DNA from 3 places in the Terrihabitans aquatilis genome. Region 1 is predicted to be linked to each of the others. Evidence: riboswitches for the same ligand, from Rfam matches in the RefSeq annotation. Region 1 holds a riboswitch; each other region holds the start of a gene.
The links. Region 1 has a riboswitch for thiamine pyrophosphate ahead of thiO (glycine oxidase ThiO). Riboswitches for the same ligand answer to the same signal wherever they lie in the genome.

Region 1 (10,026 bases):
TGCCGTTAGCTCGGTCCCGGGCGTCAACGCCGTTCGAGTAACAATGACTTTCGATCCGCCGTGGGATCAGAGCCGAATGTCGGATGAAGCGCGCGTCGCTCTCGATATGTGGTGAACGCCGCCTAAAAAGGTGTGGCGAATTTTAGGGATCGCAACGGCTTGTTTACCCCAACGGCGCTTAATACTCGCACGTAGTTTTTCGTAGTGTGTGAGTGGCGCGATGACTTCCTCGGCTTGTTCGTGGTCCCGGTTTGGCGTCCGGTTTGCGGTTCTTGGAGTTGTCGCGGTTTCGGCCTCGGCATGCAGCTCCGATCGGTTCGCGTATGATCCGTTCGCCAATCCCTTTAACGGGAATGGCGGTGGTGAAGGCGGTCCCGCGATGACCGGGTCGGTATCGAGTGGTGCCGCGCCATTTTCGCGAGCGCCGACCTCGTCGGTAACCTCCGAGCCGCTTCCGCCTCCCGGCGGTTATTCCGGCGGCGCTCCTGCCTATGCGCCGGCTGCACCGTCCTATCCGGCTTACCAGCAGTCGCCGTCCTATTCGCAATCGAATTACGGTTCGTCCTCGTCTGCCCATTCGTCGTCGGATCACAGCGGGCCTGCCGGCGGACGTCGCACCATCGTTGTGGAGTATGGCGACACGCCGTATTCACTCGGCCAGCGCTATGGCGTCCCGGCCAGCAAGATTCTGTCGGCAAACCAATTGCCCCAGGGCGCAACTCTTTCTCCCGGCCAACGTATCGTCATCCCGGCCGGCACCAATCAGGCTGCGGCGGAGCGCACGATGTCTCCGCCTCCGACCCGCCCATCGATGGCGGCCGCGCCGGCTCTGAGCACGTCCTCTCGTTCAACGCGGACATCCTCGGCGGGCGGAAGCCATACCGTGGCATCGGGCGAAACGCTTTTCTCGTTGGCCCGGCAATACAACGTCCCCGTTGGTCAGCTTGCGTCGGCAAACGGATACGGGCTCGACCATCAATTGCGGATTGGCGAGAGCGTGACGATCCCGGGAGGGGCTGATACCAGAACGGCACCTCGCGCAATTGCGGCAAATTCCGCACCGACACTTGGCGCGCCGGAAAAGCCACTCGCAACACCAATTGCTCAACCTGTTCGCGCGGCAGAAGTTCAGCCTGTGACGGAACCGGCTCCTGCTCAGATGGCCGCTGTCGAACCGAAGCCAAAGTTGCAGCCTGTTGTCGCCAGCGCAGAGCCCAAGCCTGCCGCCAAAGATGAGGACGCAGCCGAACGCGGCACCAGCCTGGCTTCGGTCAACGGCGCCGATTTCCGCTGGCCGGTGCGGGGACGCGTCATTTCGGGATTTGGATCGAAGCCCAATGGCAGCACCAATGACGGCATCAATTTGTCCGTGCCGGAAGGCACGCCAATCAAAGCCTCGGAGGGCGGCGTTGTCGCCTATGCAGGCAATGAGCTAAAGGGATTTGGCAATCTCGTCCTGATCCGCCATCAGGGTGAGTGGGTCACGGCCTATGCTCATGCCAGTGAGATCATGGTGAAGCGCGGCGACGTGGTGCGTCGCGGCCAGATCATCGCGAAATCTGGCAAGAGCGGAAACGTCTCGGCACCGCAATTGCACTTCGAAGTTCGCCGCGGCGCGACGCCCGTGGATCCGATGAAGCACCTGCCGGCAGGCTAGGCACCACGCAGATAAATTCGTCTGAGCAGGCCCGCCGATCCGTTCGGCGGGCCTGATGCATTTCAGGCCGAGCCGTTCTTTTCCAAGGACAACCGCCCCGCAAGGTCTTGGATGAACTGCCAAGCGGTGCGGCCAGAACGAGAACCGCGTGTCATTGCCCATTCGAGCCCTTGGGCCCGCAAATCGTCTGCGGAAATGTCCAGGTCGAGCGCTTTGGCATATCCCTGAAGCATGGCCAGGTAATCATCCTGGTTGCAGGGATGGAAACCGAGCCAAAGGCCAAACCGGTCGGACAGCGAGACTTTCTCCTCGACGGCCTCGCCTGGATTGATCGCCGTTGCCCGCTCGTTATCGATCATATCGCGAGGCATGAGGTGACGACGATTCGATGTCGCGTAGAGAACGACATTATCGGGCCGGCCTTCGATTCCACCGTCCAGGACAGCCTTGAGCGCCTTGTAGGAAGAATCGTCGGTGTCGAAGGAGAGATCGTCGCAAAAGAGCAGGAATCGATAGGGCTCCTGACGCAGCCGCCCCATCAGGTCGGGCAGAGTTTCGATGTCCTCACGGTGAATTTCCACGAGCTTGAGCGAGGGACCACTCTTCGCGATCTGTTCAGCGTTGACCGAGGCGTGAACCGCTTTCACGAGCGACGATTTGCCCATGCCCCGCGCACCCCAAAGCAGGGTGTTGTTGGCCGAAAATCCCATCGCAAATTGCCGGGTGTTGTTCAGCAGAATGTCGCGCGCGCGATCAATGCCTTGAAGAAGAACGATATCTACGCGGTTGACGCGCGGCACAGGCACCAATCGCTCGCTGGCCGAATGCCAGACAAAAGCGTCTGCAGCCGCAAGGTCGGTTGCGGGGGGAGCCGGCGGTGAAAGGCGTTCCAGAGCGAGGGCAATTCGCTCCAGAAGCGCGGGATCGATATCAGATAAATTGGTCATGACGTGCGCATACCCTTCACCCCTGCGTGTGTCCATGAGGGCGCCGTTGCTTTCCATTCGCGCGCCGCTATAGTCCGGCCGCTTATAAGGCAATGGCACTACTGAGATGGAGTTACCGATGTTCATCACCCCCGCTTTCGCCCAGGGCGCCGCCGCCGGCGGGGGAGAGAATATTTTCGTCTCCCTTGTACCGTTCCTGCTGATCTTCGTGATCATGTACTTCCTCGTCATCCGTCCTCAGCAGAAGCGGCTCAAGACCCATAGGGAATTGACCAGCAATCTTCGCCGCGGCGACACGATCGTCACCTCCGGCGGCCTGATCGGCAAGATCACCAAGACGATCGATGAGGCCGAGGTCGAGGTCCAGATCGCGGAAAATGTGCGGGTTCGGGTCTCCCGTGGCGCCGTAACCGAAGTTCGCGCCAAGGGCGAACCAGTCGGCGCCGAAGCGTGAGCCTCTGACAATCCATGCTCCATTATTCGCGTACGAAGACCATCCTGACGCTTCTCCTCGTCGGGATCGGTCTTCTTCTCGTCGTTCCGAACCTGCTGCCGCAGGATATGCGGTCGCGCATTCCATCCTGGCTGCCGTCACGCACGATCGTGCTCGGTCTCGACCTTCAGGGCGGGTCGCATCTCCTTCTTGAGGTGGACGCCAACGCTCTGCGAGCCGCCCGCCTTGAATCGCTGCGCGATCAGACGCGGGCAGCCCTGAGAGATGAGCGCATCGGCTACACGGGCCTGAACATCACCGGTAATTCCGTACAGGTTCGTCTGAGGGAAGCCGGTGACACTCAGAAGGTGGTCACTCGGCTGCGGCAGCTCGCAAATCCCGTCTCTTCAGCGATGTTCGGCAACACGGGTGCTGTCGATCTCGACGTGGCAAGCACGCCCGAGGGCGTCTTGAACCTGACGCTGACGGCGGAGGGCACGGATGCCCGAATTCGGTCGGCGGTAGATCAATCCATCGAGATCGTTCGGCGACGCGTGGACGAATTGGGAACGACGGAACCTAGCATTCAACGCCAGGGCGTGGACCGCATCCTCGTGCAAGTTCCAGGGTTGCAGGATCCTCAGCGTCTGAAAGAGCTGATCGGTACGACAGCCCAGTTAAGCTTCCGGATGGTGGATGTGTCGATGCCGGTCCAGCAGGCCGAGCAGACGCGGCCGCCTGCGGAGTCGGAGGTTCTTCAAGGCGTCGAAAACCCTGACGAGCGTTATCTCGTCTACCGCCAGATTTTGGTTTCCGGCGAGGATCTGATTGATGCTCAGCCGGGATTTGATCAGCGGACGAATGAACCGATCGTCTCGTTCCGGTTCAATGCAAACGGCGCGCGTCGTTTTGCGGGCGTGACGCAAGCCAATGTCGGCCGCCCGTTCGCGATCGTGCTGGACAACAAGGTCATTTCGGCGCCCCGCATCAATGAGCCGATCACGGGCGGTTCAGGCCAGATTTCGGGTAGTTTCTCAGTCGAAAGCGCGAATAATCTCGCAATTCTGCTGAGAGCGGGTGCTCTCCCGGCACCCTTGACGGTCGTCGAGGAGCGTACGGTGGGGCCAGGCCTTGGCCAGGACTCGATCGATGCCGGCACGAAGGCCACGATCTATGCCGCGATCTTCGTCGTGCTGTTCATGTTCGCGACCTATGGAATATTCGGCCTCATTGCGAACATCGCGCTTCTTATCCACGTCGGACTGATCTTCGGCCTGATGTCGTTGATCGGCGCCACACTCACGCTGCCGGGTATCGCAGGCATCGTGCTGACTATCGGCACCGCCGTGGACTCGAACGTGCTGATCTATGAGCGCATTCGGGAAGAATTCCGTGCTGGGCGCTCTGTCGTGAGCGCGATTCAGGCGGGCTTTGAAAGAGCCTTCGCAACGATTGTGGACTCCAACTCGACCATGGGCATTGCCGCGGCCATCTTGTTCCTTCTGGGCTCCGGACCGGTAAAGGGCTTCGCCGTGGTCTTCCTCCTGGGCATCGTCACTACGGTGATCACGGCCGTGACGATGACGCGTATGATGATCGCTCTCTGGTACCGCTGGACGCGGGCCAAGACGATTCCGTTCTGAAGAGGGCTTGTTCGTGCGTCTTTTGAGACTCTGGCCCGAGGGCACTCAGTTCGATTTCATGAGATGGCGGCGGATCAGTTTTCCGCTGTCCGCCGTGATGTCGATCGCGATCATCGCTCTGTTCTATGTTCACGGTCTGAATTTCGGCATCGATTTTCGTGGCGGTACGCTGTTCGAGCTTCAGGCGAAATCCGGCGAGGCACACGCGTCCGAGGTACGTGAGAAAGCCAATGCGCTGGGCTTTGGCGAAGTCGAGGTCCAGGAATTTGGAGGAGAGGGGGGCCTGTCTCTTCGCTTCCCGATCCAGGACGGAGGTGAGGATGCTCAGAGCAACGTCGTCCAGGAAGCACGCAATGCCTTCCAGGACGCCTACGAGTTTCGCCGCGTAGAGGCGGTGGGTCCCCGTGTTTCAGGCGAACTCGTTCAGGCCGGAACAGTGGGTGTCGTCCTGTCCGTGGTCGCAGTCCTGGTTTACCTGTGGTTTCGCTTCGAGCGAAACCTTGCTCTCGGTGCGATCATCGGAACGTTGCACGATATTGTGCTGACCGTCGGATTTTTTGTCGTCACCGAGATCGAGTTCAATATGACTTCGATCGCTGCAATTCTGACGATCGTCGGATACTCGCTCAACGAAACAGTGGTCGTGTTCGATCGAACGCGTGAATTGCTGCGCCGTTACAAGACGATGCCTGACAGTGAACTGCTGAACCTGTCTATCAATTCGACCATGTCGAGAACGGTGATGACAGGTACGACGACGTTCCTGTCGCTTCTGGCGCTTGTCATGTTTGGCGGAGATGCGATCCAGGGCTTTGCACAGGTGATGCTGGTTGGTGTGGTTATCTGCACCTATTCGGCGATCTTTATCTCGTCGCCTTCACTGATGTATCTCGGGCTGCGGCAAACAGAGGCTCCGGCCGCAAAAGCTGCGCCCGTGCCCGCCAAATCGTGAACGGATGACATCGCACCTGGAAAGAGGGCATTTCCCATCACTCGCGCCACTCGATGCCTATGGCAATGGCGGCTTTCGGTTCGCGGAGATGTCTCACCGCGGATCGATTCTTTGTCTCCCAAGCGGCATATGGGCGTGGCCGCCGCTTGATGCGTCCACCCTCGTGCCCGACGACTTTGCGAGGGTCGTAAACGAGGCTGACGGCATCGAGATCTTTCTGATCGGCACGGGACCGAGCCATGTGCCTCTCCCGCGCGACGTCCGAGATCATTTGCGTGATATCGGCATTCGCGTCGATGTCATGCCGACAGGTCCTGCTGCACGGACCTATAATGTCTTGATGAGCGATCAGAGGAAAGTCTCCGCCGCGTTGATCGCGGTGGAAGAAGCGCAGTGATGGACCAGACGGCGTTCTGCCAGTCCCTGGTGAGGGAGTCGGATCCCGATCGGTTTTTTGCAACTCTGTTCGCCCCGGAGGCGAAAAGGCCGGCGCTTTTCGCGCTCTATGCCTTCAATGCTGAGGTCTCGCGGGTTCGCGATGTGATCAGCGAACCCGTTCCTGGCGAAATTCGCCTGACTTGGTGGCGCGAGGTCATAGAGGGAGCGCGCGAGGTCGAAGCTGCCTCGCATCCTGTGGCGAACTCACTTCTTGCTGCCATCGGCACCTATCGGCTTCCTAGAGAAGCCCTCGTCCGCCTCATCGAAGCGCGCGTTTTCGACGTTTATAACGATCCGATGCCCACAATCGTCGACTTGGAGGGTTACGCCGGAGATACATCATCGGCACTCTTCCAGCTGGCCTCCATCATATTGGCGGATGGTCAGGATTCCGGCGCGGCAGACGCCGCCGGGCACGCGGGGGTCGCCTATTCCATCGTCGGATTGTTGCGAAGCCTTCCGCTCCATGCGTCGCGACAGCAGCTTTTCTTGCCCGCCGATGTGATGGCTCGCCACGGTGTCGACCGAAATCTGATTTTTGCTCGTAAGACCGACGATTCTATTCGGGCTGCCTTCTCGGAAATGTGCGCCCTCGCTCACAATCATCTCCAGTCAGCCAAGGAGGCTTTGAGTGACGTCGCAAAACCTGTGCTTCCGGCCTATCTGCCGGGCTCGTTGATCGAGCTCTACGCCAGACAGATGGAGCGGGCAGGTTATGACCCCCTGAAAGGCATCAGCGAGGTTTCGCAATGGCGAAAGCAAATTCGATTGTGGCAATCGGCTCGCACCGGGCAGCCACTCGGATAGGCCTCTCCGGATATCGTCGGAACTTGCAAGCCTGCGGCTGCGGGATTATTTCGTGCTCACGCCTGGGGTGCCGCCAACGCGGCTGAGATTAAACCCGACGAACCTGATCTGGGTCATGCCAGCGAAGGGAGCGCGAATATGAACATTGTAATCGATATGAACGAAGCAAGAGCCGCGAGTCGGTTCGACGTCGCGATCGTTGGCGGCGGTATCATCGGCTTGGCCATCGGCCGCGATCTTTTGAAGCGTGGTCTCTCAGTAGCCGTTTTCGAAAAGGAGCGTGTCGGATCAGGCGCGACGCGTGCCGCGACGGGCATGCTGGCCGCAACCGCGGAAGTGGAGCCCGGCGAGGACGACCTCCTGCCGCTGACGCTGGCCAGTCAGCAATTGTGGCCCCAGTTCGCAGCAGAGCTTGAAGCCGAGACCGAGATTTCGGTGGACTACAAGTCCGAAGGCACGATGGTCGTGGCGTTGTCACGCGATGAGGTCGAACGCCTGCGGTTTCGTCATCAATTGCAGACACGCCTTGGTTTGAGCACCGAATGGCTGTCTGGCAGCGCGGCTCGTGAACGCGAGCCCGGTCTGAGACCAAATGTTTCCGGTGCTATCTTCTGTGCGCAGGACCATCAGGTGGACGCTCGCCGTGTCTCCGCAGCGCTCGAAAAAGCATTCGTGAACGCGGGTGGTGTCCTGTTCGAGAATGCTCCGGTGATTTCGCTGCAGCGAAACGGACGCAAGGTTACGGGCGTCGCGACAGATCAAGGCGAGCATGCGGCGTCGACCGTGGTTCTCGCTGCGGGTGCCTGGTCCCCCCAATTGGTGCCTGACCTGCACCTTCATGTCCGACCCTTGCGAGGCCAGTCTCTCTCCTTGCGCATGGATCCGCGCGTTCCCGCTCTGAGCCATATTGTCTGGACTGAGCAAATCCATATGGCCCCAAAAGGAGATGGCCGTCTTATTGTCGGTGCGACGGTCGAGGAACGTGGTTTCGACACCAGCAATACGGCCGGCGGTGTGTTTGCGCTTTTGGAAGCAGCTCGCCAGGCACTGCCGTCAATCGAGGAACTCGCAATCGACGAGATCTGGACGGGATTTCGGCCAACATCTCTCGACGACGCGCCAATTTTAGGCGAGGTCGGTGTCGATGGTCTTGTTGTAGCAACGGGCCATCATCGGAACGGGATTCTGCTTGCGCCCATCACCGCTCGTGCACTGGCTGATCTCGTAACCGAGGGCCGAATGACCGGTCCCGAAAAAGGCTTCACTTTTGCGCGGTTCATGCGCGATGGCATCCAAAACACGGGAGAGGCGTGATCGATGGAACTCATGATCAACGGTCAGCCGCGTGAATGCGATGCCCGCAATGTCGATGAACTTCTTAAAGCCGAGTTGGAAGACGGTCATACACGGCGTGGAATAGCAGTGGCTGTGAACGGCAGGATGGTGCCGAGATCCGAATGGCCACGCAAGGTTTTCTCCAAAGGCGACAGCGTGGAAATCGTTCACGCGCTGCCAGGAGGTTGAGACGATGAACACAGAGCTTTTCAACGATCCCTTCGAGGTTGCCGGAGAGACCTTCCGCTCGCGCCTCTGGCTTGGCACGGCTGGATACCCGAACCAGAAAATCCTGCTCGACAGCGTGGAAGCCAGCCGATGCGAAATGGTGACCATGTCGATCCGCCGAGTGTCCCTGGCCGGCCAAAACTTCGACACGGTGAAGCTGCTGTCGAACTACAAATTTTTGCCCAATACCGCCGGCTGCGAGACCGCCCGCGACGCGATCCTGACGGCCGAGCTTGCGCGTGAAGCCTTGGGCACCAACTGGATCAAGCTTGAGATCATCGGCGATCGCGAGACGCTGTATCCGGATGTCCAGGAATTGATGAAAGCAACCGAAGAGCTCGTCTCGCAGGGCTTCGTCGTGCTTCCTTATTGCAACGATGACCCCGTGATATGTCAGCGTCTGGCGGATGCTGGCGCTTCGGCGGTGATGCCCATGGGGTCCTTGATCGGATCAGGCATGGGAGTGGCCAATCCGGCGAATATCGAGCTGATCTGTCGGCGGTCGCCGGTTCCGGTCGTCGTTGACGCGGGAATTGGCACGGCATCCGACGCGGTCATCGCGATGGAGCTCGGTGCGGCGGCCGTGCTTCTTAACACCGCCGTGTCCAAAGCCGCGGATCCCGTGAGAATGGCCGCAGCCATGGGCCGCGCGGTCGATGCCGGCCGGCTGGCCTACCTCGCAGGACGTATTCCTCGCCGAAACCGCGCAGAACCATCCAGCCCTCAGCTCGGCCTCGTCGGTTCGTGATTCTGCCGCGCCTCCTCGTGATATCGGATCGCAGTCAGGTTCGATCGGCATTCGAGGAGGTCGTGAGCAAGGTCGCCGGGGCAGGGGGGTGGTTCCTCCTGCGCGACAAGGATATGGACGCGGACGAGCGTCGCGAATTAGCATTTCACTTCCGCGAGATATCGCGTGCTCATCGATCACCGTTTTCCGTCAGCCGAGATGCGGACCTTGCCGGTGAGGTAGGCGCCGATGGCGTGCACCTTCAACATGCGAAAGACGTTGCTGCAGCGCGCGATCTTCTTGGCGCGAAGGCTTGGATAGGCGTTTCCGCGCACTCGCTTTTGGATATTGGAGCCGCGCGAGAGGCTGGCGCTGATTATGTCACCTTCAGCCCGATATTTCCGAGCGACAGCAAGCCGGGCTATGGGCCCGCACTGGGCGTTTCCGCTCTTGCCAATGCTAGCGGGTCTGGCGTTCCGGTGTTTGCGCTCGGAGGGATCGACCTTTCGCGCGCTAAAACCTGTCGCTCCGCCGGTGCCTATGGCGTTGCAGTGATGGGAGGGATCATGAGCGCTGCTGATCCGGGCGCTGAGACAGCGGCATATCTCGCCGAACTTAATCAGACAGACCCAACGGCATGATCTGGCAAGGATCGCCGGCCAATCGAGCAGGATCATTCGCGGGGCGAACGATCAGGCAATCGGATTCTGCAAGAAGGCGCAGCATCGAGGAATCCTGACGTCCAAATGGCTTGACCAGCACTGTGCCATTTTCGGCGGCCTCGAGTTTCCCGCGGACGTAGTCCTGGCGCCAATCGTTCGCCGGCAAGTCCGCTCCGAGGCGGACCTGTTGCGTTACC
Region 2 (10,026 bases), 280 kb from region 1:
CGCAGCGGCTGGGATTTTCGCTGATGGTGGGCTGCATGGTCGGCACGTCGCTGGCGATGGCGCCTGCCCTGCTGCTGGCAGGCCGCGCAGAGTTCGTCGATCTCGACGGGCCGCTCCTGCTGGCGCGCGACCGCGAGCCCGGCCTCGCCTTCGACGGGTCCCTCATCGCACCGGCTTCCCGTGGATTATGGGGATAATGCCGCCTTTCGCCTTAAACACCGGGCAACCTCTGCGCACCTAGAATGCGGTCACGCTCTTCTGCACATCGCGGGCAGGACCGCGACAGGACAGGTTATGACGCATTCCACCGATCCGGCTTTTGAGGACGATTACGAGGCCATCGAGGCCGCCGTGATGGAGACGGCGCGCGGCCGATGGTTCCTGGCCGAATTCGCACGCCGGACCCGGGCCGAAGAGACCGCCTCGCTTCTCGCCGCCATCGATCGCCTGGAAAACGCCATGCGCTCCGGCGTTCAGCCGCTTCTGGCCGCGGCCGAAGCCTCGCGCCCCGCACCGCCGAAGCCTCAGACACAGACGACAGCGACAATCGCCGCCTCGAACGGCGACGCGAAAATGGCCAAGCGGACCACGTCCAACGTCACCTTCGAGAGCAAGATCCTCTACTTTTCCTGAAGCTCGGGGTGCGCGGCCGCGAAGATCATCTCGTTGACGAACATGCGCGCGCATTCCTCCCAGGAATGCTTGAGCGCGAGTTCGCGAGCTTTTTCACGCGGGATATCGAGCGCCGCCAAAGCGGCCTTTCGAAGATCCTTATCGAGGACCCCCGCCCCTGTGCCGCCCACCACATCGAGAGGGCCGGTGACGGGATAGGCCGCGACCGGCAGGCCGCTGGCCAGCGCCTCCAGCACAACGATGCCGAACGTGTCGGTGAGGCTTGGAAAGACGAACACATCGGCGGAAGCATAGAGCCGCGCCAGATCCTCGCCCGTATGCTTGCCGAGAAACACCGCATCCGGGAACTGGGCTTGAAGTGAGGCCAGAGCCGGCCCCTCGCCCACCACGACCTTGGTGCCCGGCAGATCGAGCGACAGAAACGCCTCGATGTTCTTTTCCACCGCGACGCGCCCGACCGACAGGAAGATCGGCCGCGGGAGATCGAGCACGCTCGATTCGCGTGGACGGAACAGTTCCGAATCGACGCCCCGCGTCCAGGGCCGGAGCTTGGTGAACCCGCGCTCGGCAAGCTCGGCCCTCAGCGAGGCCGTGGCGACGAGCGTACCGCGCCCGGCATTGTGGAAGCGGCGCAGGAAGGCGTAACTCCAGCGCTCCGGCACCGGCAGCCGTGCGCGCAGATATTCCGGGAAACGGGTGTGGTAGCTGGTGGTGAAGCTCCACCCACGATTGAGGCAGGCGCGGCGTGCCGCCTGGCCCAGCGGGCCCTCGGTCGCGATGTGGAGATGATCTGGCGCGAACAGGGAGACATGACGGGCCACCGCGCCGGGCGGCGTGATGGCCAACCGGATCTCGGGATAGCTCGGCAGCGGAACGGTGCGGAACTCGTTGGGCGTAAGAACCTGGACCTCGTGGCCCATACGCCGGACCTCCGACGCGACACGGTCCAGTGTGCGCACAACGCCGTTCACCTGTGGATGCCAGGCGTCTGTGACGATCAGGATTCGCATCGCTCGGTGTGGCTGTTGTTCCCTCAGGCCGCGTCCAGGCTGACCGGGACGGGTGCCTCCCTCATCGCATCGTCCTGGATGAGGCGCAAGGAACGATTCCACTTGATGATCTCGAACGAGCCGTCGTCGCTCTCAGCGAGCGCGGTGCAGCTTTCCACCCAATCGCCGGTGTTGAGGTAGGTGATGCCGCCGATATCGCGCATGGCCGCGTGGTGGATATGGCCGCAGATGACGCCTTGCGCGCCGACCCGCGCGGCCTCTCCCGATAGCGCATCCTCGAATTCGGAGATGTAATTCACCGCGTTCTTGACCTTGAGCTTGGCCCAGGCCGAGAGCGACCAATAGGTGAGCCCGAGGCGGCGGCGGACGATGTTGATGTAGGTGTTGATGCCGAGCGCGGTGACATAGGCCCAATCGCCCAGAAGCGCGAGCCAGCGGGCGTGGCGCACCACCATGTCGAACATGTCGCCGTGGATGACGAGATATTTCTTGCCGTCCGCCGCCTCGTGGATGGCTGTCTCGGCGACTTCGATGCCGCCGAAATGCGAGCCGTAATAATTGCGCAGGAACTCGTCGTGATTGCCCGGAATGTAGACGAGCCGGGCGCCGTGACGCCCCTTGCGCAGCAGCTTCTGCACCACGTCGTTGTGGGCCTGTGGCCAATACCAGCTCTGTTTCAGCCGCCAGCCGTCCACGATGTCGCCCACGAGGTAGATCGTGTCGGCGTCGTGGTAGCGCATGAAATCGAGGAGAAGCTCGGCCTGACAACCCTTCGTTCCGAGGTGAACGTCGGAGATGAAGAGCGTTCGAAACCGGCGCGGCTGAGGGCGAGTCGATGTCATGGACACAGCAGAACCACTACCGTGTCACACCCCAATGACAGCGAACGCCATGGCCCCGATTTGGCTTAGCGGGGCGTCCACATGTTGTGGAAATGATGCACAGGCCCGTGGCCCTTGCCGACCTTCAGCGTATCGGAGGCCGCGATGGCACCCGAGATGAAGGCCTTCGCGCCCTGAACCGCCTCGCGGAGGGTCTGACCATTGGCGAGGCCGGCCGCAATGGCGGACGAGAGTGTGCAACCCGTGCCATGTGTGTTTTTGGTGGCGAAGCGCGGCGCGGCGTAGCGTTCGAGGCCGGTTGCGTCGAGCAGGATGTCGACGCTGTCGGGGCCATGGCCGTGGCCGCCCTTGAGCAACACCGCGCGGCAGCCGAGCCGCATCAATTTCTCGGCCTGGCGGACCATGCCGGCCTCGTCCTCGGCCGCGGGTTCATCGAGAAGGGCCGCCGCTTCGGGCATGTTGGGCGTGATGACGAGCGCCTTCGGCAGCAGAACCGAGCGCAAGGCCTCCACCGCTTCAGGCACCAACAGACGATCGCCGCTGGCAGCCACCATCACAGGATCGACGACGAGGTTTGCGGTCGCATCGTAACCGTCGAGCGATGCCGCCACCGTCTCGATGACGGAGGGCTGCGAGAGCATGCCGATCTTTACGGCCTTCACCTCGAGGTCGTCGAAGACGGAGGCGATCTGCTCGGCGATGAAGGTGCGCGGCACATCATGGATGGCGCGCACGCCCTGGGTGTTCTGGGCGACGAGCGCCGTGATGACCGACGCACCATAGACGCCGAAGGCTGCGAACGTCTTCAGATCGGCCTGAACGCCCGCCCCGCCCGTGGGATCGGTTCCGGCAATGGTGAGCGCAATCGATATGTCAGGAGATGTGTCGACCATCCCGCTTTCCTCCGCCGGCATGACCCGGATCAGGTTCGTGGGTTGGCTGGCCGCAAGGCCCCTTGCCTCTCAGCGCACCGGCGTGCGCACCCCAAGCAGATCGATGTCACATAGACGTCGCCGAGGGGCCGCGCAAGCGCCTCACACCGGCGGCGGATCGGCCTGACGGGCGCGGGCGCGCTGGATGCCGAGATGTCGCTCGTAAAGGATGACGATGATGCCGGAGGCGATGACGATGACGCCGCCGACGCCCGCGAAGATGTCAGGCCGGTCGCCGAACGCGAACCAACCGATGACGAGCGCCCAGATGAGCGTGGTGTATTCGAACGGCGCGATGACGGACGCTTCCGCGAAACGGTAGCACTGGGTGAGGAGGATCTGCCCCACCCCGCCGATCAGGCCCGCAGTAACGAGCGCGATCGCGTGGCGCGGCTCGGGAACGACCCAGCCGAACGGGATCGTCATCAGCGCGAAGAACGTCGAGAAGATGGTGAAATAGAACACCACCGTCCCCGTGCTCTCTGTCTGGACGAGGCGACGCACCTGGATCATCGCGCACGAGGTGAGGAAGGCACCCACCAGCGCGAACATGGCGCCGATCGAGGCCTCGCCGCCCGTCCCGGACACGATCTCCGCAAGCTTGCCGCCTCCTATGTGCGGCCACAGCATGACGGCGACGCCGGCCAGACCCACGAGAACCGAGAGCACGCGCACCGCACGCAACGGCTCATGCAGCACGATGGCGGCGAGGATGGTGGTGAAGATCGGCACCGCATAGGACAGCATGGTCGAATCCGGCAGCGGAAGACGCGCCAGGCCGTTGAACATGCAGAACATTGACGTCACCCCGATGCTGGCGCGTACGAAATGGCCGAACGGGCGCGGCGTGCGGAAGGCGCGCGGAATCTCGCCCACCCAGGCGAGCCAGAGCAGGATGGGCACCAGCGCGAACGCGCTGCGGGCGAAGACGATTTCGCCGGGTGGCACGGCATGGCCGACCCAGCGGACCAGGGCGGCCATCAGCGTGAAGCAGAAGGCGGCCGCGATCTTGTAGGTAATTCCCTTGAGCATGGTCCACGAACAGGGAGCGCGTGCGAGTCGCACATTGGGCAGGCGCCCCTTCTAACCCGTTCGGTCATTCGAACGACATGCAAAATCGGCAAACACACCCCAGCAGATCGCATGATGCGATTCCGAGGAACATTTTGACGGCATTGGCGTTTGCCAGCGCTGTTCCCGTCCAAGTTTCGCGTATCGGAGGTTCAAGGCCGCTCATGTCGGACGTCTATATGATCGAGATCGATGACCGGGCTCTCGGTCTCGTCGCCCGCGATCCCGTGTGCGGGACTTACCGTTTTCATGCCGCTTTGCCCGAGACGTTCGAACTCGACGGCAAGCTGTTCGACACGCCCGACGAGGCCCGTCGCGCCGCCCGCAAGATGCTGGGCATGAAGCCGCGCCACACCCTTCAGGAACTCGACTACGCCGCCTGACGGCGTGCAAATGCACAATATACCAACTCCCGCTTGCAGGCCGGAAGCACTGTGCTAGCCTTCCTCTCGCAAGAGCCATCAAGAGCTCTTCACGTAGGGGAAACACCATGAAAACGTACGCATTCGCCTCTCTGGCGACGCTTGCGCTCGTCCTCGCTCCCAGCCTCGCGCTGGCGCAGGAAGCCGAGCCGGACATGTCCCATGCCAAGAAGGTGGAGCAATATGCCCGCACCTTCCTGAAAAGCTGGGGCAATGATCCGAAGCTGCACGAGGCCATCAAGGCTTCCACCGCCAAATCGAAGGGGCTGGGCTATGACGACGTCCAGATTCAGGACAAGGAATGGCAGCTGGCCCGAACGAAGGGCAAGACGGACGAAAAGACGGCAGCAGCGGCCACCAAACTGACCGAGGATCTGGCTGGCCTCGACAAGAAAAGCGCGGCTGAGCACATGGCAGCCGGCGAAAAGACCATCTCGGAAATCCGCGGCAGCGCCACCTCGAAATTCCTGCAGGCCCAGCTCGAAAAAGCCCCCAAGGGCGCGGTGACGGAAATCTTCGTCATGGACGGCTGGGGCTGGAATGTCGGCCAGACCGGGGGCACTTCCGACTTCTACCAGGGCGATGAAGGCAAATGGCAGAAGACCTTTGCCGGCGGTGCCGACGGTGTGGAGGTGCTTCCCATCGTCGAGGAGGACGGGGTCAAGATATCGCAAGTATCCCTCCCCATCACAGAGGGTGACACCAATATCGGCGCCGTGACCATCGGCGTTGATGTCAGCAAGGTCGATTGATGCGAGAGCCGAGGCGGACCGTGTCCGTCTCGGTCAGCCGCCTTCGCGGTATATCTCCGTAAAACCTTCAGTCTTCGCGCCTTCCCCGAACTCGTCTAAGAAAGATTCGAACAACGGGTTCGCGGGTTTTGAGGCGTTGATAGACAAGCTTGAATTCATCTTGGCGCTGGCCCGCGAGGGTCATTTCGGGCGAGCCGCGGAATCCTGCGGCGTCACGCAGCCAACCCTTTCCGCCGGGCTGAAACAGCTCGAGGACGAACTGGGCGTGCGTCTGGTGGACCGGGGCTCGCGCTTTCAGGGCTTTACGGCTGAGGGTGAGCGCGTGCTCGACTGGGCCCGCCGTATCGTCGGCGACAGCCGCGCCATGCGCCAGGAGGTGGAGGCGCTGCGCAAGGGATTGTCCGGCCGCCTCCGCATCGCCACCATCCCCACGGCCTTGCCCATGCTGGCGGCGCTGACCACGCCCTTCCGGCAACGGCACCCCAACGTCACCTTCAACATCATCTCGCGCAGTTCGCTGTCGATCCTGACCCAGCTCGAAAATCTCGATGTGGACGCGGGCATCACCTATCTCGACAACGAGCCGCTTGGCCGCGTGAAAAGCGTACCGCTTTACCGCGAGGAATTCCGCCTGTTCACCTCGGTGGACAGCCCCGTGGGCCGCAAGGAACGGGTGACCTGGGCAGAGGCTGGACAGCTTCCGCTGTGCCTGATGTCGGCGGACATGCAGAACCGGCGGATCATCGACAACATGCTGCGCGAGGTCGGCGCGGATGCGGCGCCTTCGCTGGAGAGCGATTCATTGACCGCGCTCGTCGCCCATGTGCGGACTGGCCAATGGTCGAGCGTGATGCCGCGGAAATTCGCCGACATGTTCGATCTGCCGGCGAATGTGCGAGCCATTCCGCTGGTGGAGCCGGAGGTTTCCCACACGATCGGCCTCGTCGTGGTGGAACGCGATCCGCTGCCGCCCCTGCCTGCGGCGCTGTTTTCAGAGGCGCGGCTTCTTGCGCCTCTCCTGAACGCCCCGGCCAAGAACAAGTAAAAAAACCCGTCCGGAAGGACGGGCTTCGTTCATTGCGCGCCGATCAATCGCAGCGATGGCGGCGGCCGTCACGGCCGACATAGGTGTTGGTGCGACGATCATAGGTCTTGTAGCGCACATCGCAGGCGGTGTTCGCGATCGTCTGGCCAACGGCACGAGCCCCGCCGACGACGGCACGACCGGCCTTGTTGAACAGCGAACCCAGCGTCTCATCGCTGTGGCGGCCACCCCGGCGATAATTCCGGCAATCGCGATCGCGCGGATTGCGAGCGCAATAACGCTCCACCTGACGATGACGCTCGGCATTGCTTTGGCCGCGCTGCGCGTCGGCGGGAGAGCTCATCAGGAAAGTGGAACCGATCAGGGCGGCCGCCAAGGCCGTTGCCGATGCAATGCGCAACATTGTTTAATCCTCCAGCAAGTCTCGAAGCGGAACGAATCCGTGGAGGGAAACGCGTGAGGAAGGTTTCTGTTTCCTGGAAAATACCCTCGTGTTTTCACCCGCTCGAAGAATTGTTCTTAATAAGCTGAAGATAGCCTGTGCTTCGGCCGCATCAGATCGGGATCGGGCATGACCATGCTCCGGCGTTATTTTCCGAAGCAATATTTCATTCCCGTCGTGCTTCTGCTCGGGACCACTTTCGGGTGCCTGTTCGGCCTGCTGTACTCCATGACCGCCACACAGGATCAGATGGAGGCGGAGCGTGAGCGCCAATCCGTGAACAGCGCAACGGCGCGCGCTGTGGAAGTGGCAATCCGCGATCTTCAGGATTACGCGATCTGGGACGACGCCGTCCGCCATATCGCCATCGCCTTCGACCGCGAGTGGATCGACGACAACATCGCCGCTTATCTCGTGACGTTCCAGGAATACGAGCACCTGTTCGTCATCGACAATCTGTCCTCTCGCACGATCTATTCGTCCTCTACGAAATCCCCGACGGAACAGCCAACCGCGATTTCCGACGAACTCGGCCAAGGTGCCGTGCAGGGACTACGCAGCCTCAATATTGTGGGTGACGATCAGCTGCCGATCACCGGCGGCTTTTCCCGTCAGGGAGATCGCCTGTTCCTCTATTCCGCAGCCCACATCCTGCCGCTGACAAACAAGGTCGAACTGCTGCCGGGGCGCGATCTCTCGATCGTCATCGCGAAGGAATTGAGCCCCTCCTATCTGCAGATCTGGCGAAACCGCCAACAGACGAAGGCTCTGGCGCTCTCCTTTGCAACCCCCGCCGAGGACACACAATTTCAGCCGATCCGGGACCGGGACGGCAACATCCTCGCCTATCTGACGTGGCACGTGGAGAGCCCTGGCCGGGAATTGATGCGGAGGATATTGCCCGGTTTCGTCCTGATCGGCTTGATATCGCTGCTCGCGGCCTGGGCAATCCTGCAACGTGCGCGCATGGCGACCGAGGCCCTGCACCGCAGCAAGCAGAAGGCCCAATACCTCGCCAATCACGACAGCCTGACGGGGCTTCCAAACCGCCGCGAGCTGCTGGGCCGATTGCGCAGCATCTCCCCCGATCACCCGTTCCACCTGCTGTACATCGATCTCGACGGGTTCAAGGAAACCAATGATGTGTACGGCCACGCGACCGGCGATGAATTGCTACGCGAATCGGCCGTGCGTTTGTCCCGCGCTGTGGGGCCGGAGCATTTGATCGTGCGTGCCGGCGGGGATGAGCTGGCAGTGCTGATCCTGGAAATCGAAGGCAAGGCCGTCGAAAAGATCGCCGACCGTATCCTTCGCGAGTTCGACGCGCCGTTTCGTGTAAGCGGTTACAACATCGCAGTCGGTGCCAGCATCGGGATCGCCGGCAATTATGAGCCGATCGACGAGGAGGAGATCATCCGCCGCGCCGATCTCGCCATGTATGCTGCGAAGACCAACGGCAAGAACGGCTGGTGCCATTACGACCCGGAGATGAACCGGGAAATCGAGCTACGGCGCGAGATCGAAGGCTCGCTGCGACTTGCCATCGACAATGACGCGATCGACGTGGTTTTTCAGCCGATCGTCGACGCCCGCACCGGCAAGATCGTCAACGTGGAGGCGCTCGCGCGCTGGACCGACCCCGTTCTCGGCGCCATTCCTCCGGACAAGTTCATCCCCGTCGCGGAGCAGAGCGGACTGATCACGCGGCTGGGGCGCAACGTGCTGATCAAGGCCTGCCGTGCCGCACGGGATTGGGATGTCGACCTGTCGGTCAATCTGTCGCCGGCCCAGTTCTGGGACCGGGGGCTCGGCAGCCGCGTCCAAGCCATACTGGAGGCGGAGGGCTTCCCCGCCCATCGGCTCGAACTCGAAATCACCGAACGCTATTTATTGCGCCGCCCCGATGATGCCGAGCGGATTCTGCAATCCCTCCGGTCGATCGGCGTGCGGATCGCGCTCGACGATTTCGGCTGCGGCTTTGCGAGCATCGGCTATCTGCAGCGATTGTCACTCGACGCCATCAAGATCGACCGTTCCTTCGTGGAAAAGGTGGCGACCGACGTGGAAGCCGCCGATCTGGCGCGGGCCATCGTGGCGCTCGGCCTCGCGCTCAAGCTCTCCGTGACGGCAGAAGGCGTGGAAACCGAGGATCAAGCGCGGGTGATGAAATTGTTCGGCTGCACCCACATTCAGGGATGGCTGCACGGCCGCCCGGTACCGGCATCCGTCATGCAGAGCTTGCTGGACGGGTCTCGCATGCGGCAGGCCGCCGGATAGGATAACCGGGCCGCGCGCAGCTGCAATCGACAACACGCAGGATCTCGTCGGCGACGATCCGCTTCACGACGTCACGCGAATAACGCTCAGCCGCATGGGCGCGGGCCTCATGGGCCATCCTCTCCGCCTCGGAGGGATCCTGGACAAGGCGATGGATGGCATCCGCCATATCCTGTGCGCGTTCTGCAAGGACGTAATGCTCGCCGGGCACGAGATCGAGCCCTTCCACCGCCTGAGCGGTCGCAACCACGATCAGCCCGGCTTCGATCGCCTCCAGGATCTTGATGCGGGTGCCGCCGCCCTGCCGCAAAGGCACGACGGCAAAATCGGCTTGCGCCAGGAGAGGCGCCATATCCGGTGGATCGGCGCTGATCGAAACGCGGTGGCTCGCCAGACGCCGCACCTTCGATGACGGCGACCGCCCGGCGATCACAATGGAGGCCTCCGGGTTCAGACGCAGGAGACACGGCAATATTTCGTCAGCCAATTCGCGCGCGGCAAGGACGTTCGGCCGGTAGCTGAGATGGCCCGCGAAAAGGAGCCGAGGCTGCCATGAGGCGCGATGCGGTGATGATTTGGCAATGACGCCCTCCGGCGTCG
Region 3 (10,026 bases), 750 kb from region 1:
GGTGATGATGCCCCTCGTCCTCGAGGAAGGCCGGCTCGATCTCCAGCACGCGCTGCAGGTCGAACGCGCCTCGGTCCAGCACCTCGTTCAGGGGCACGTTGGATTTCACGGTGCGGATCACGCGCGCATAGGGGTTCAGCCCCCGGATGCGGGCTTCCACCTCCTGAAGCCCCGCTTCGTCCACGAGGTCGGTCTTGTTCAGCAGGATCACGTCGGCAAAGGCGATCTGGTTCTTGGCCTCGGGCGCGTCCTTCAACCGGTCCAGCAGCCATTTCGCGTCGGCCACCGTCACCACCGCGTCGAGGCGCGCCTGTTCCTGCACCTCCTGGTCGATGAAGAAGGTCTGCGCCACGGGTGCCGGATCGGCCAGCCCCGTGGTTTCCACGATGATCGCGTCGAACTTGCCGCGCCGCTTCATCAGCCCTTCGATGATGCGGATCAGATCGCCCCGCACCGTGCAGCAGATGCAGCCATTGTTCATCTCGAACACTTCTTCGTCCGCGCCCACAACGAGTTCGTTGTCGATGCCGATCTCGCCGAATTCGTTGACGATGACGGCGTAGCGCTTGCCGTGCTGCTCGGTCAGGATGCGATTCAGCAGCGTGGTCTTGCCCGCGCCCAGATAGCCGGTGAGGACGGTGACGGGGATCTTGTCGGACATCGAAAACTCCGGATGGCGGGGCCGATCGAGGGCTCGCCGGATGTAAATCTGGACGGCGCGGCGGGGCATCGCCAGCGCTGCTTATATTGGCGCGATCCGGAGCGATGAAAGCCCCGTCGGCCATCGGCCAGCCTCTGCCTCCGACCACATCTCGAACGTTATATTATTTGGCCGCTCCGGGGGCAAGCTGCCTAACTCTTTGACTTGCTTAGCCCTCCGGCTTCGGCACAATGCAACCAGAGCGACATAACAAACACAACGTCGCCATTCCGGAGGAAACTGCCCATGCGCCTGCTCGCGCCCGCTCTTGCCTGTCTCACCGCCCTGGCCGCGTACGTCGCACCGGCGGCGGCGCAGGAATTTCCCACCCGTCCCATCACCCTCATCATCCCCTTTGCCGCCGGCGGCTCGACCGACCTCGTCGGCCGTCTCGTCGCCCAGCGCATGGGCGAGGAACTCGGCCAGAGCGTCGTCGTCGACAATCGCGGCGGCGCGGGCGGCAATCTCGGCTCGGCGGCCGTCGCCAAGTCCGATCCGGACGGATACACCATCCTCATGGGCACGGTCGCCACCCATGCCCTCAACCCCTTGATCTACACCAAGATCCCGTACGATCCGGAGAAGGATTTCGCGCCCGTCTCGCTGCTCGTCACAGTGCCGAACGTGATGGCGGTCAGCCCCTCGGTGCCGGCCAACACCGTTCAGGAATTGATCGAGCTTCTGAAGAAGGACCCCGGCAAATACAGCTACGCCTCCTCGGGCAACGGCACGCCGCTGCATCTGTCGGGCGAGCTCTTCAAGGCAATGGCCGGGGTGGATGTCGTCCACGTGCCCTACAAGGGCTCGGGCCCGGCGCTGATCGACGTGCTGGCGGGGCAGATCCCGATCATCTTCGACAATCTCCCCTCCTCCACCGAGCACATCAAGACGGGCAAGCTCAAGGGCCTCGCGGTCACCACCAAGGATCGCGCACCGGTCTTCCCGGACATGCCGGCCATGGCCGAGGCCCTGCCCGGCTACGAGACCTATACGTGGAACGCCCTGTTCGCCCCGGCCGGCACGCCGCCGGAGGTCGTGGCCAGGCTCAATGCCGCCGCCAACAAGGCCATCAGCGACGAGAGAACAAAGGCCCGGCTCGCCGAATTCAGTGCCACGGTCGTGACCTCGACCCCGGAAGAACTGGCCAAGCACGTCAAGACCGAGCTCGCCAAATGGGCGCCCATCGTCAAGCAATCGGGCGCCAAGATCGAGTGACGACCTGGGCGGCGGGTTCCAGCATCCGCCGCCCGCTCGTTCCCCCGTCCACATCGGTGGAGAACGCGACCTTTTTCTGCGCGTCCAGCGCATCGCGCTTCGCGCTCAGCCCCTGGGAAAGCTTCCGCACCGCCCCATGGCACCGTGCGTATCAACGTCCCCCGCAAAGGAGCGGATGCCCATGTCGGGCACCGCCAGTTGACGAACGCTCTAAACTGTCCCACCCTCCGCCTCGCAAAAAACCGAGGGGGGTCCCGACAAGGGGCTGAGATACCGACGGCCGTTCCGGCAGCGCGGTGACCCTTTGAACCTGATCCGGGTCATGCCGGCGAAGGGACGGGTCAACGCCACCATTCCGTGGCGTCTGCGCTGCTCCTCCTCGCTCATTCCGGATCTCCAACAGGCGAGGAGATCCTCTGTGAACAAGCCCATCCTTCCCGCGGATTTTTCGTCCGCCGAAATCACCACCGGCCCGCTGCCCGCCTCGCGCAAGGTCTACATGGAGAGCACGCGTGCGCCCGATCTGCGGGTGCCGGTGCGCGAGATCACGCTGACCGATCCGGCCGAGCCGGCGGTCCGCGTCTACGACACGTCCGGCCCCTACACCGACCCTGCCGTGCAGATCGATCTTGAAAAGGGCCTGCCCCGCACCCGCACGGACTGGGTGCGCCAGCGCGGCGGCATCGCGGCCTATGACGGGCGTCTCATCAAGCCGGAGGACAACGGCAATGTCGGCGAGAGCCACCTCGCCCGCGCCTTCCCGCTCCAGCACCAGCCCCTGCGCGGCGAAGGCGACGCGCCGGTCACGCAGTTCGAATTCGCCCGCGCCGGCATCATCACGAGGGAGATGATCTACGTCGCCGAGCGCGAGAACCTCGGTCGCCAGCAGGCTCTCGAGCGCGCCGATGCGGCCTTGTCGGACGGCGAGAGCTTCGGCGCCGCGTTGCCCGCCCACATCACGCCGGAATTCGTGCGCGACGAGATCGCCCGCGGCCGCGCCATCATCCCCTCCAACATCAACCATCCGGAACTGGAGCCGATGATCATCGGCCGCAATTTCCTGGTGAAGATCAACGCGAACATCGGCAATTCCGCCGTCTCCTCCTCGGTGGCCGAGGAAGTGGAGAAGCTCGTCTGGGCCATCCGCTGGGGCGCGGACACGGTGATGGATCTCTCCACCGGCCGCAACATCCACAACACGCGCGACTGGATCATCCGCAATTCGCCGGTGCCGATCGGCACGGTGCCGATCTACCAGGCGCTGGAAAAGGTCGGCGGCGATCCGGTCAAGCTCGATTGGGAGGTCTACAAGGACACCCTCATCGAGCAGTGCGAACAGGGCGTCGATTACTTCACCATCCACGCCGGCGTGCGCCTGCCCTACGTGCCGCTGACGGCCAGCCGCATGACGGGCATCGTCTCGCGCGGCGGCTCCATCATGGCCAAATGGTGCCTCGCCCATCACCACGAGAGCTTCCTGTATGAGCGCTTCGACGAGATCTGCGATCTCATGCGCAAATACGACGTCTCGTTCTCGCTGGGCGATGGCCTGCGCCCCGGCTCCATTTACGACGCCAACGACCGCGCCCAGTTCGCGGAGCTGGAGACGCTCGGCGAGCTCACGCAGATCGCGTGGCAGAAGGGCTGCCAGGTCATGATCGAGGGCCCCGGCCACGTGCCGATGCACAAGATCAAGATCAACATGGACAAGCAGCTGAAGGAATGCGGCGAAGCCCCGTTCTACACGCTCGGTCCGCTCACCACCGACATCGCACCGGGCTACGATCACATCACGTCTGGCATCGGCGCGGCCATGATCGGCTGGTTCGGCTGCGCCATGCTCTGCTACGTCACGCCGAAGGAGCATCTCGGCCTGCCCAACAAGGCCGACGTGAAGACAGGCGTCATCACCTACAAGATCGCCGCCCACGCCGCCGATCTCGCCAAGGGCCACCCCGCCGCGCAGCTCCGCGACGACGCCTTGTCGAAGGCCCGGTTCGATTTCCGCTGGGAAGACCAGTTCAACATCGGCCTCGACCCGGACACCGCGCGCGAATTCCACGACGAGACCTTGCCGAAGGAAGCGCACAAGGTCGCGCATTTCTGCTCCATGTGCGGCCCGAAATTCTGCTCGATGAAGATCACGCAGGATGTGAGGGACTACGCCGCTACGTTGAACGAAAAACAGGAAGGCATGGACGCCATGAGCGAGAAATTCCTCTCCCTCGGCGGCCAGGTCTATGTGGCGGAAGACGCGGTGAAGGAAAGCAACACTGCTCTGGGCTGAACGTTCGGCGAGGCTGGTTCACACGCCGGCCTCGCCTACATGATGGCGACGACACATCGGAGATCGTCATGGACATCACCCGCAACGGCACCCGCCCGGCCAATCCCGGCCCGGCCGATTACTTCACCGGCAAGGTCCGCGTCGAAAATTTGGTCGAAGCGCCGCAGCCGGCCCGCGTGCGCGCCGCCAACGTCCGTTTCGAGCCCGGCGCCCGCACCTTCTGGCACACCCACCCGCTCGGCCAGACTATCATCGTCACCGAAGGCACCGGCTGGGCGCAGCGCGAAGGCGGCCCGGTCGAGGAAATCCAGCCCGGAGACGTGGTGTGGTTTCCGCCGGGAGAAAAGCACTGGCACGGCGCCAGTGCCGACAGCGCCATGACGCACATCGCCATCCAGGAAGCGCAAGACGGCAGCGCCGCCGACTGGCTGGAAGAGGTGGCCGTCGAAGATTACCGCGCCGGCGGCTGATCGCCGTCAGCCCAGCAAGCACTCGCGCGCGGGCCGATATTCCCCGGCGGCGAAGGGGGCGTTGATCTCCACCTCCGAGTTCAGCGAGGCCCCGTAGCCGTCGCGAAGCGCCTTCAGCATCAGATCGGCCAGCGCCTCGAAATCCGGGGTCCGGTCGGCCTCGATTCGTTGCCGGTAATTCCCCTCGTCCCCATCGCCATCGAAGCCGAGGCGGCGGAGCGCCACAAGGCCAGCTTCGCTCACCCGGAAGGACGGGGCCTCTCCCGGCTTCGCCGTCCACACGCCGGATTCCGCCTCGCAAAGAACATGCTGGCCCTGGAACAGACACTGCACATAGCCATGCTCGGGCGGCAGCAAGGACAGGACGAGGAAGCGGTCCCGATCCGCCGTCACCTCGAAGATGGAGGCGAGACGGCCGGCAATGTCGCAGCGGTGCGCATCGACGAAATCATTCTGCGGGCTCGCCGCGGCCATGCCAATACCTGCCATCGCCGCCAGCGCAACCGACCCAAACCATCTGCCGCCCATCGCCCGCCCCCGGCACCGCATCCCGGCAAGGGGATAGCATAAGAAAGGCCGGCGTTTTCGCGCCGGCCTTTTACCGCTGTCTCCCGATCCGGCGTCAAACATGCCGGCCGGAGATGCCGCCTCACATCGCCTTGTCGATCTTCTTGATGTGCTCCTGATGCTCTTTCAGCGTCGGCAGCGTCTTCGCGGCGAAATCCTTGAGCTTCGCGTCCTTCGCCTCGTCGCTGTATTTCGTGAACAGCGCCACCGCCTCGTCGTGCGCCTTCACCTGCGCATCGACGTAAGCCGCGTCGAACTTCGCGGCATCGGTGTCGCTCAGCTTTTCCACCATGGTCTTGTGGGTTGCGTCCAGCTCCTTGGGAGCATCCGGCGCCACCGCCATCATCTCCTGCCCGGCCTTGGTGTGGTCGGTGACCATCTGCTGCGCGAAGCTCTTCACCTCGGCATTCTGCGCCTTCTGCACCGCGATCTTGCTGGATTCGATCTCGAACATATTCGAGTTCGCCGCCTTTGTGACGAACACATGATCCGGCCCGGTCTTGTCCTGCGCATGCGCGGCGGTGCCGAGCGTAAGCGCCGCAAAGCTAGCGGCGATAACGAACTTGTTCATTGGGGTTCCTCCCGTTTGGTGGGAGGACAACCGTTGAGGGTGGTGGGGTGTTCCGCCTGCTAATAGCGTGTAACAGAATTTATCTTAAGAGTAAGGAGTCACTGTCATGCTTGATGAAACTAGTGTGCTCACCTCGTCTTGACTAAGCCTTTTATGATCTTTTGTTATGCGTGAAACTGCAAAATCTATTTCTTGAAGAAGGGCGCAAGTCCAAGATCCATAGGTCATAGGGTCAGCTACAAGTTTTTTTCCGTGTTTGTTGGCATGTCGCACACCTGTTCCAACGTTAGCTAGTTGTCCCAGTGACTTAAAGTGCTTCAAGTCCACCTCTAGATCATCTGCCATTTCCTTTTTCGAAATGTTCATTCCATCTTCTAACCATTCAAAAGCTCTATAAATAAATATAAACGCCTCTCTGGGATGAAGTAGAGAGAACATCAGATCTTCGATTGCTCTGCGAAGCCCTGGATTATATAAAATCAGCGATATCCACTTTCTCAGTTCATCGTGTTCAAATTTCGCATGTATCCGTTCTATCTGTGGAGCATAATCTTCAAGATCAAGGTCAGTTATCATATTGGAGCTGCTAGCAGCTTCAATAAGGACCGACCCTTTGAGGTTAGCTTCAAATAAACCTCCTTTCGCCATAAACAATGCCGCTGTAAATCGATCGACGATCCATCGACTTTTTGCACTATGATCTAAAAGGTCAATTGGCTGAGCAGAGGGAACGTGTGACGTGTAGAGTCTTGTTCCTCCTGCCGATATCACGATACTTCCTGTATCATCCAACCGCGGTGTACGAACGTTCACCTTCGGAACAAAAAGGCCTGCACGGCTTTTCATTTCGAAAATACCTAGAACGACCTTCATCAAGCCTCCCAATCATTATTGATTTAGACGTCCCCACAACTCCACCCCCTCAACCCCAACCTTATTCACCGCCACCGAAACCGCCCAAATCTCCAGCAATTCCGCCGGCAGCGGGCACAGCAGGTCCGTCGCGTCGTCGCCCGCCAGCCAGCGCTCCTGATCCTCGATCGGAACGATCACCGGCATGCGGTCGTGGAAGGGCGCGATCAGGCTGTTTGGCTCGGTGGTCAGCACGGTGAAGGTGCGCGTCCATTCGCCCGTCGCGGGGTCTTTCCAGTTCTCCCACAGCCCGGCCAGAGCCATCGGCGTGCCGTCCTTCAGGGCGATGGCATAGGGCTGCTTGGTCTTCCCCTCGCGCCGCCATTCGTAGAAGCCGTCGATGGGGATGAGGCAGCGGCGGTTCTTCGCCCAGGCGCCGCGAAAGGCCGCCTTGATGGCCACGCTCTCGCAGCGGGCGTTGATGAGGCTTGCGCCTATCTTCATGTCGCGGGCGAAATGCGGCACCAGCCCCCAGCGGATGAGATCGAGGCTGTTCTCGCCGCTCGCGGGGTCGCGCCGCACCACCATCAGGCGGTCGGTCGGCGCGCCGTTCCAGCGCGGCGGCACGTTGAAGCGCTCGCCGCGCGACACTTTGAAAAGCCGCCGCACCTGTTCGGGCGGCAAGGCTTGAACGACACGTCCGCACATGGCGGAAAGCATCGGCGGGCCCGCGCCGGTTTACAAGGCGCGGGCCGCGCTGTCTCACGGAGAAAACGGGTTCTTCGTCTCTTCCTTCTTGTACACAGGGCGGTCTTCGTCGCGCGTCGGCTCCTCGCCCGCGGCCCATTCCTTTCCGGTGTCCACCGTGCTGCCCGTGTCGTTGCCACGCCCGGCCGCGCCGCCGCCCACCTCGTCGCGGCCGCCATAGCTCTCGTGCTCGGGCACCGGATTGGCAGGGCTGTCGCCCGTCTGGCCATGGCTCGTCGGCGTCTTGGTCGGATTGGTCATCGCGCTCTCTCCTTTCACGCTTTACGCGCGGACACCCTGTCCGGTTCCGGACGTCGATGCCGAGTTTGAGCCGAACCGGAACAACGCACTCGCCCATCGGTTGAGCCAGGTCCAACCCAGAGAGGTGACGCCATGTTCATGCGCTTAGACAAGCTGCAGACGGAGCTGCCCATACCCAAGGCTCCGAATCCCAACGCAGCCGCCGCGCTGCAGGAATTGCTCGGCGGCAAATACGGAGAGATGTCCACGCTCGGGAACTACATGTTCCAGAGCTTCAACTTCCGCAGCAAGACCAAGCTGAAACCCTTCTACAGCCTCGTCGCCGCTATCACCGCGGAAGAGCTCGGCCATGTCGAGCTCGTCAGCTCGGGCGTGGCCATGCTCAACAACGGCCCCGGCGATCCCACGGAGAACGTCGACATCAGCGATGCCCCCTTCGCCGACATGCAGGACATCCGCCTCGCGGCCTCGTTCATGTCGAATGGCGGCGGCGCCATGCCGATGAATTCGAACGGCGCCTCGTGGAACATGGATTTCGTGACCACGACCGGAAACGTCATCTTCGACCTGCTGCACAATTTCCATCTGGAATGCGGCGCGCGTCTTCACAAGCTGCGCGTGTATGAAACCATGACGGAGCCGACGGGCCGTGAGGTCTGCGGCTATCTTCTGGTGCGCGGCGGCGTGCACGCCCACGCTTATGCTTTGGCGCTGAAGAAGCTGACCGGCGTCGACATCGAGAAGATGCTGCCGACGCCGAACATCAACCTCGACCGCATCCCCGAAAGCCAGAAATATCTGGCCGAGGGCTCGCACCGCCGGCTCTATAATTTCAGCCCTGGCGATTACAAGGAAATGGCCGGCATCTGGGGCAATGGCGAGATGGCCCTGCCGGGCGACCCGCCGGGCGAGCTGGAAGTGGTCGAGGGCATGCCGGATGGCGGCAAGATCCCCGACCTCGAAGGCACGCCCTCGGCGTTCGCGCCGGATTACGCCCCGGAAGAATTCTACGAGATCGCCGCGAAGCTCTATAAAGCCTCGCGTTGATCGTGTGGCGGAGGGCTTCGGCCCTCCGCCATTTTCGTCTTACGCCGCGTCCTTCAGCGTCTGCATGTCGATGACGAAGCGATATTTGACGTCGCTCTTCAGCATGCGCGCATAGGCCGTCTCGATGTCCTGCATGGCGATCATCTCGATCTCGGAGGTGATGCCGTGCTCGGCGCAGAAATCCAGCATCTCCTGCGTTTCCGCGATGCCGCCGATCAGGGATCCGGCCAGCTGCCGGCGGCGGAACACGAGGTTGAACACGCTCGGCGAGGGATGCGGCTCGGAGGGCACGCCCAGCATGCACATCGTGCCGTCGCGCTTCAGGGCTGCGAGGAACGGGTCGAGATTGTGCGGCGCGGCCACCGAATTGAGGATGAAATCATATTTGCCGGCCTCCGCCGCCATGGCGTCGGCATCGCGCGAAACCACCACGTGGTGCGCGCCGAGCTTGGTGGCGTCGTCCTTCTTGTTCGGCGAGGAGGTGAACATCGTCACCTCGGCCCCGAGCGCGGCCGCGAGCTTCACGCCCATATGGCCCAGCCCGCCGAGGCCCACCACGCCCACCTTCTGGCCGGGCCCCACCTTCCAGTGCCGCAGCGGGCTCCAGGTGGTGATGCCCGCGCACAGCAGGGGCGCCACCGCCGCGAGATCGCTCGTCTGATGACGGATCTTCAGCACGAAATCCTGGTCCACCACGATATCGGCGGAATAGCCGCCGAACGTGTTTTCCGAGCCGCCGAAGACGTTGCCGTTATAGGTGCCGATGAAGCCGCACTCGCAATATTGCTCAAGGCCATCGTCGCACGAAATGCACGAGCGGCAGCTGTCCACCATGCAGCCCACGCCGACGATATCGCCGACCGCCACCTTAGAAACTTCGCCGCCCACCTGCGTCACGCGGCCGACGATCTCGTGCCCCGGCACGCTGGGGAAATGAATGCCCGGCCATTCGCCGCGCACGGTGTGGAGGTCGGAATGGCAGACGCCGCAGAACAGGATGTCGATCGCCACATCCTTCGGGCCGGGCGCGCGGCGATCGAGAGTGAACGGCGCAAGCGGCGCCGTGGGCGACTGGGCGGCATAGGCTTTGGTCGTCATGCAAATCTTCCGCGTCTGGAGAAGGGAGCCGAGCTCCCGTCCCGCCTTACTTAGGTTGCAACAATGCTGGCGAAACCACCTGCCCATCCTTTGTGCAGCGCCACGCACGCGTCTTCTGAAAAGCAAAAGCCCCGACAACCAGACGGTTGCCGGGGCCTCAAGGCCTGCTCCGGGGGAAACCCGGCGGGGCTTTACTGCGCGGGCTTGCCGC

Region 2: another riboswitch for thiamine pyrophosphate. It lies ahead of thiD (bifunctional hydroxymethylpyrimidine kinase/phosphomethylpyrimidine kinase); the one in region 1 lies ahead of thiO (glycine oxidase ThiO).
Region 3: another riboswitch for thiamine pyrophosphate. It lies ahead of thiC (phosphomethylpyrimidine synthase ThiC); the one in region 1 lies ahead of thiO (glycine oxidase ThiO).

What each region holds. Positions count from the first base shown of each region.
Region 1 is NZ_JBOCUO010000001.1:402,817-412,842, forward strand. It holds gene ACQ6S1_RS02060 (SUF system Fe-S cluster assembly protein) at 1-115, shown strand, start outside; gene ACQ6S1_RS02065 (peptidoglycan DD-metalloendopeptidase family protein) at 380-1,657, shown strand; gene ACQ6S1_RS02070 (ATP-binding protein) at 1,720-2,604, opposite strand; gene yajC (preprotein translocase subunit YajC) at 2,723-3,058, shown strand; gene secD (protein translocase subunit SecD) at 3,073-4,680, shown strand; gene secF (protein translocase subunit SecF) at 4,694-5,632, shown strand; gene ACQ6S1_RS02090 (Mth938-like domain-containing protein) at 5,637-6,029, shown strand; gene ACQ6S1_RS02095 (phytoene/squalene synthase family protein) at 6,029-6,877, shown strand; TPP riboswitch at 6,931-7,025, shown strand; gene thiO (glycine oxidase ThiO) at 7,034-8,191, shown strand; gene thiS (sulfur carrier protein ThiS) at 8,195-8,401, shown strand; gene ACQ6S1_RS02110 (thiazole synthase) at 8,406-9,188, shown strand; gene ACQ6S1_RS02115 (thiamine phosphate synthase) at 9,206-9,808, shown strand; gene ACQ6S1_RS02120 (molybdopterin molybdotransferase MoeA) at 9,783-10,026, opposite strand, start outside.
Region 2 is NZ_JBOCUO010000001.1:687,084-697,109, forward strand. It holds gene dgcA (N-acetyl-D-Glu racemase DgcA) at 1-197, shown strand, start outside; gene ACQ6S1_RS03450 (hypothetical protein) at 295-633, shown strand; gene ACQ6S1_RS03455 (glycosyltransferase family 4 protein) at 621-1,643, opposite strand; gene ACQ6S1_RS03460 (UDP-2,3-diacylglucosamine diphosphatase) at 1,667-2,485, opposite strand; gene thiD (bifunctional hydroxymethylpyrimidine kinase/phosphomethylpyrimidine kinase) at 2,551-3,378, opposite strand; TPP riboswitch at 3,368-3,482, opposite strand; gene ACQ6S1_RS03470 (DMT family transporter) at 3,520-4,449, opposite strand; gene ACQ6S1_RS03475 (hypothetical protein) at 4,653-4,871, shown strand; gene ACQ6S1_RS03480 (hypothetical protein) at 4,979-5,662, shown strand; gene ACQ6S1_RS03485 (LysR family transcriptional regulator) at 5,799-6,707, shown strand; gene ACQ6S1_RS03490 (BA14K family protein) at 6,751-7,110, opposite strand; gene ACQ6S1_RS03495 (putative bifunctional diguanylate cyclase/phosphodiesterase) at 7,279-9,426, shown strand; gene ACQ6S1_RS03500 (glycosyltransferase family 4 protein) at 9,377-10,026, opposite strand, start outside.
Region 3 is NZ_JBOCUO010000001.1:1,149,074-1,159,099, forward strand. It holds gene ACQ6S1_RS05910 (CobW family GTP-binding protein) at 1-661, opposite strand, end outside; gene ACQ6S1_RS05915 (Bug family tripartite tricarboxylate transporter substrate binding protein) at 947-1,915, shown strand; TPP riboswitch at 2,151-2,269, shown strand; gene thiC (phosphomethylpyrimidine synthase ThiC) at 2,346-4,202, shown strand; gene ACQ6S1_RS05925 ((R)-mandelonitrile lyase) at 4,271-4,672, shown strand; gene ACQ6S1_RS05930 (TY-Chap domain-containing protein) at 4,679-5,146, opposite strand; gene ACQ6S1_RS05935 (DUF4142 domain-containing protein) at 5,322-5,810, opposite strand; gene ACQ6S1_RS05940 (hypothetical protein) at 5,895-6,683, opposite strand; gene ACQ6S1_RS05945 (SOS response-associated peptidase) at 6,699-7,382, opposite strand; gene ACQ6S1_RS05950 (hypothetical protein) at 7,425-7,670, opposite strand; gene ACQ6S1_RS05955 (manganese catalase family protein) at 7,803-8,717, shown strand; gene ACQ6S1_RS05960 (NAD(P)-dependent alcohol dehydrogenase) at 8,757-9,815, opposite strand; gene ACQ6S1_RS05965 (alpha/beta hydrolase) at 10,007-10,026, opposite strand, start outside.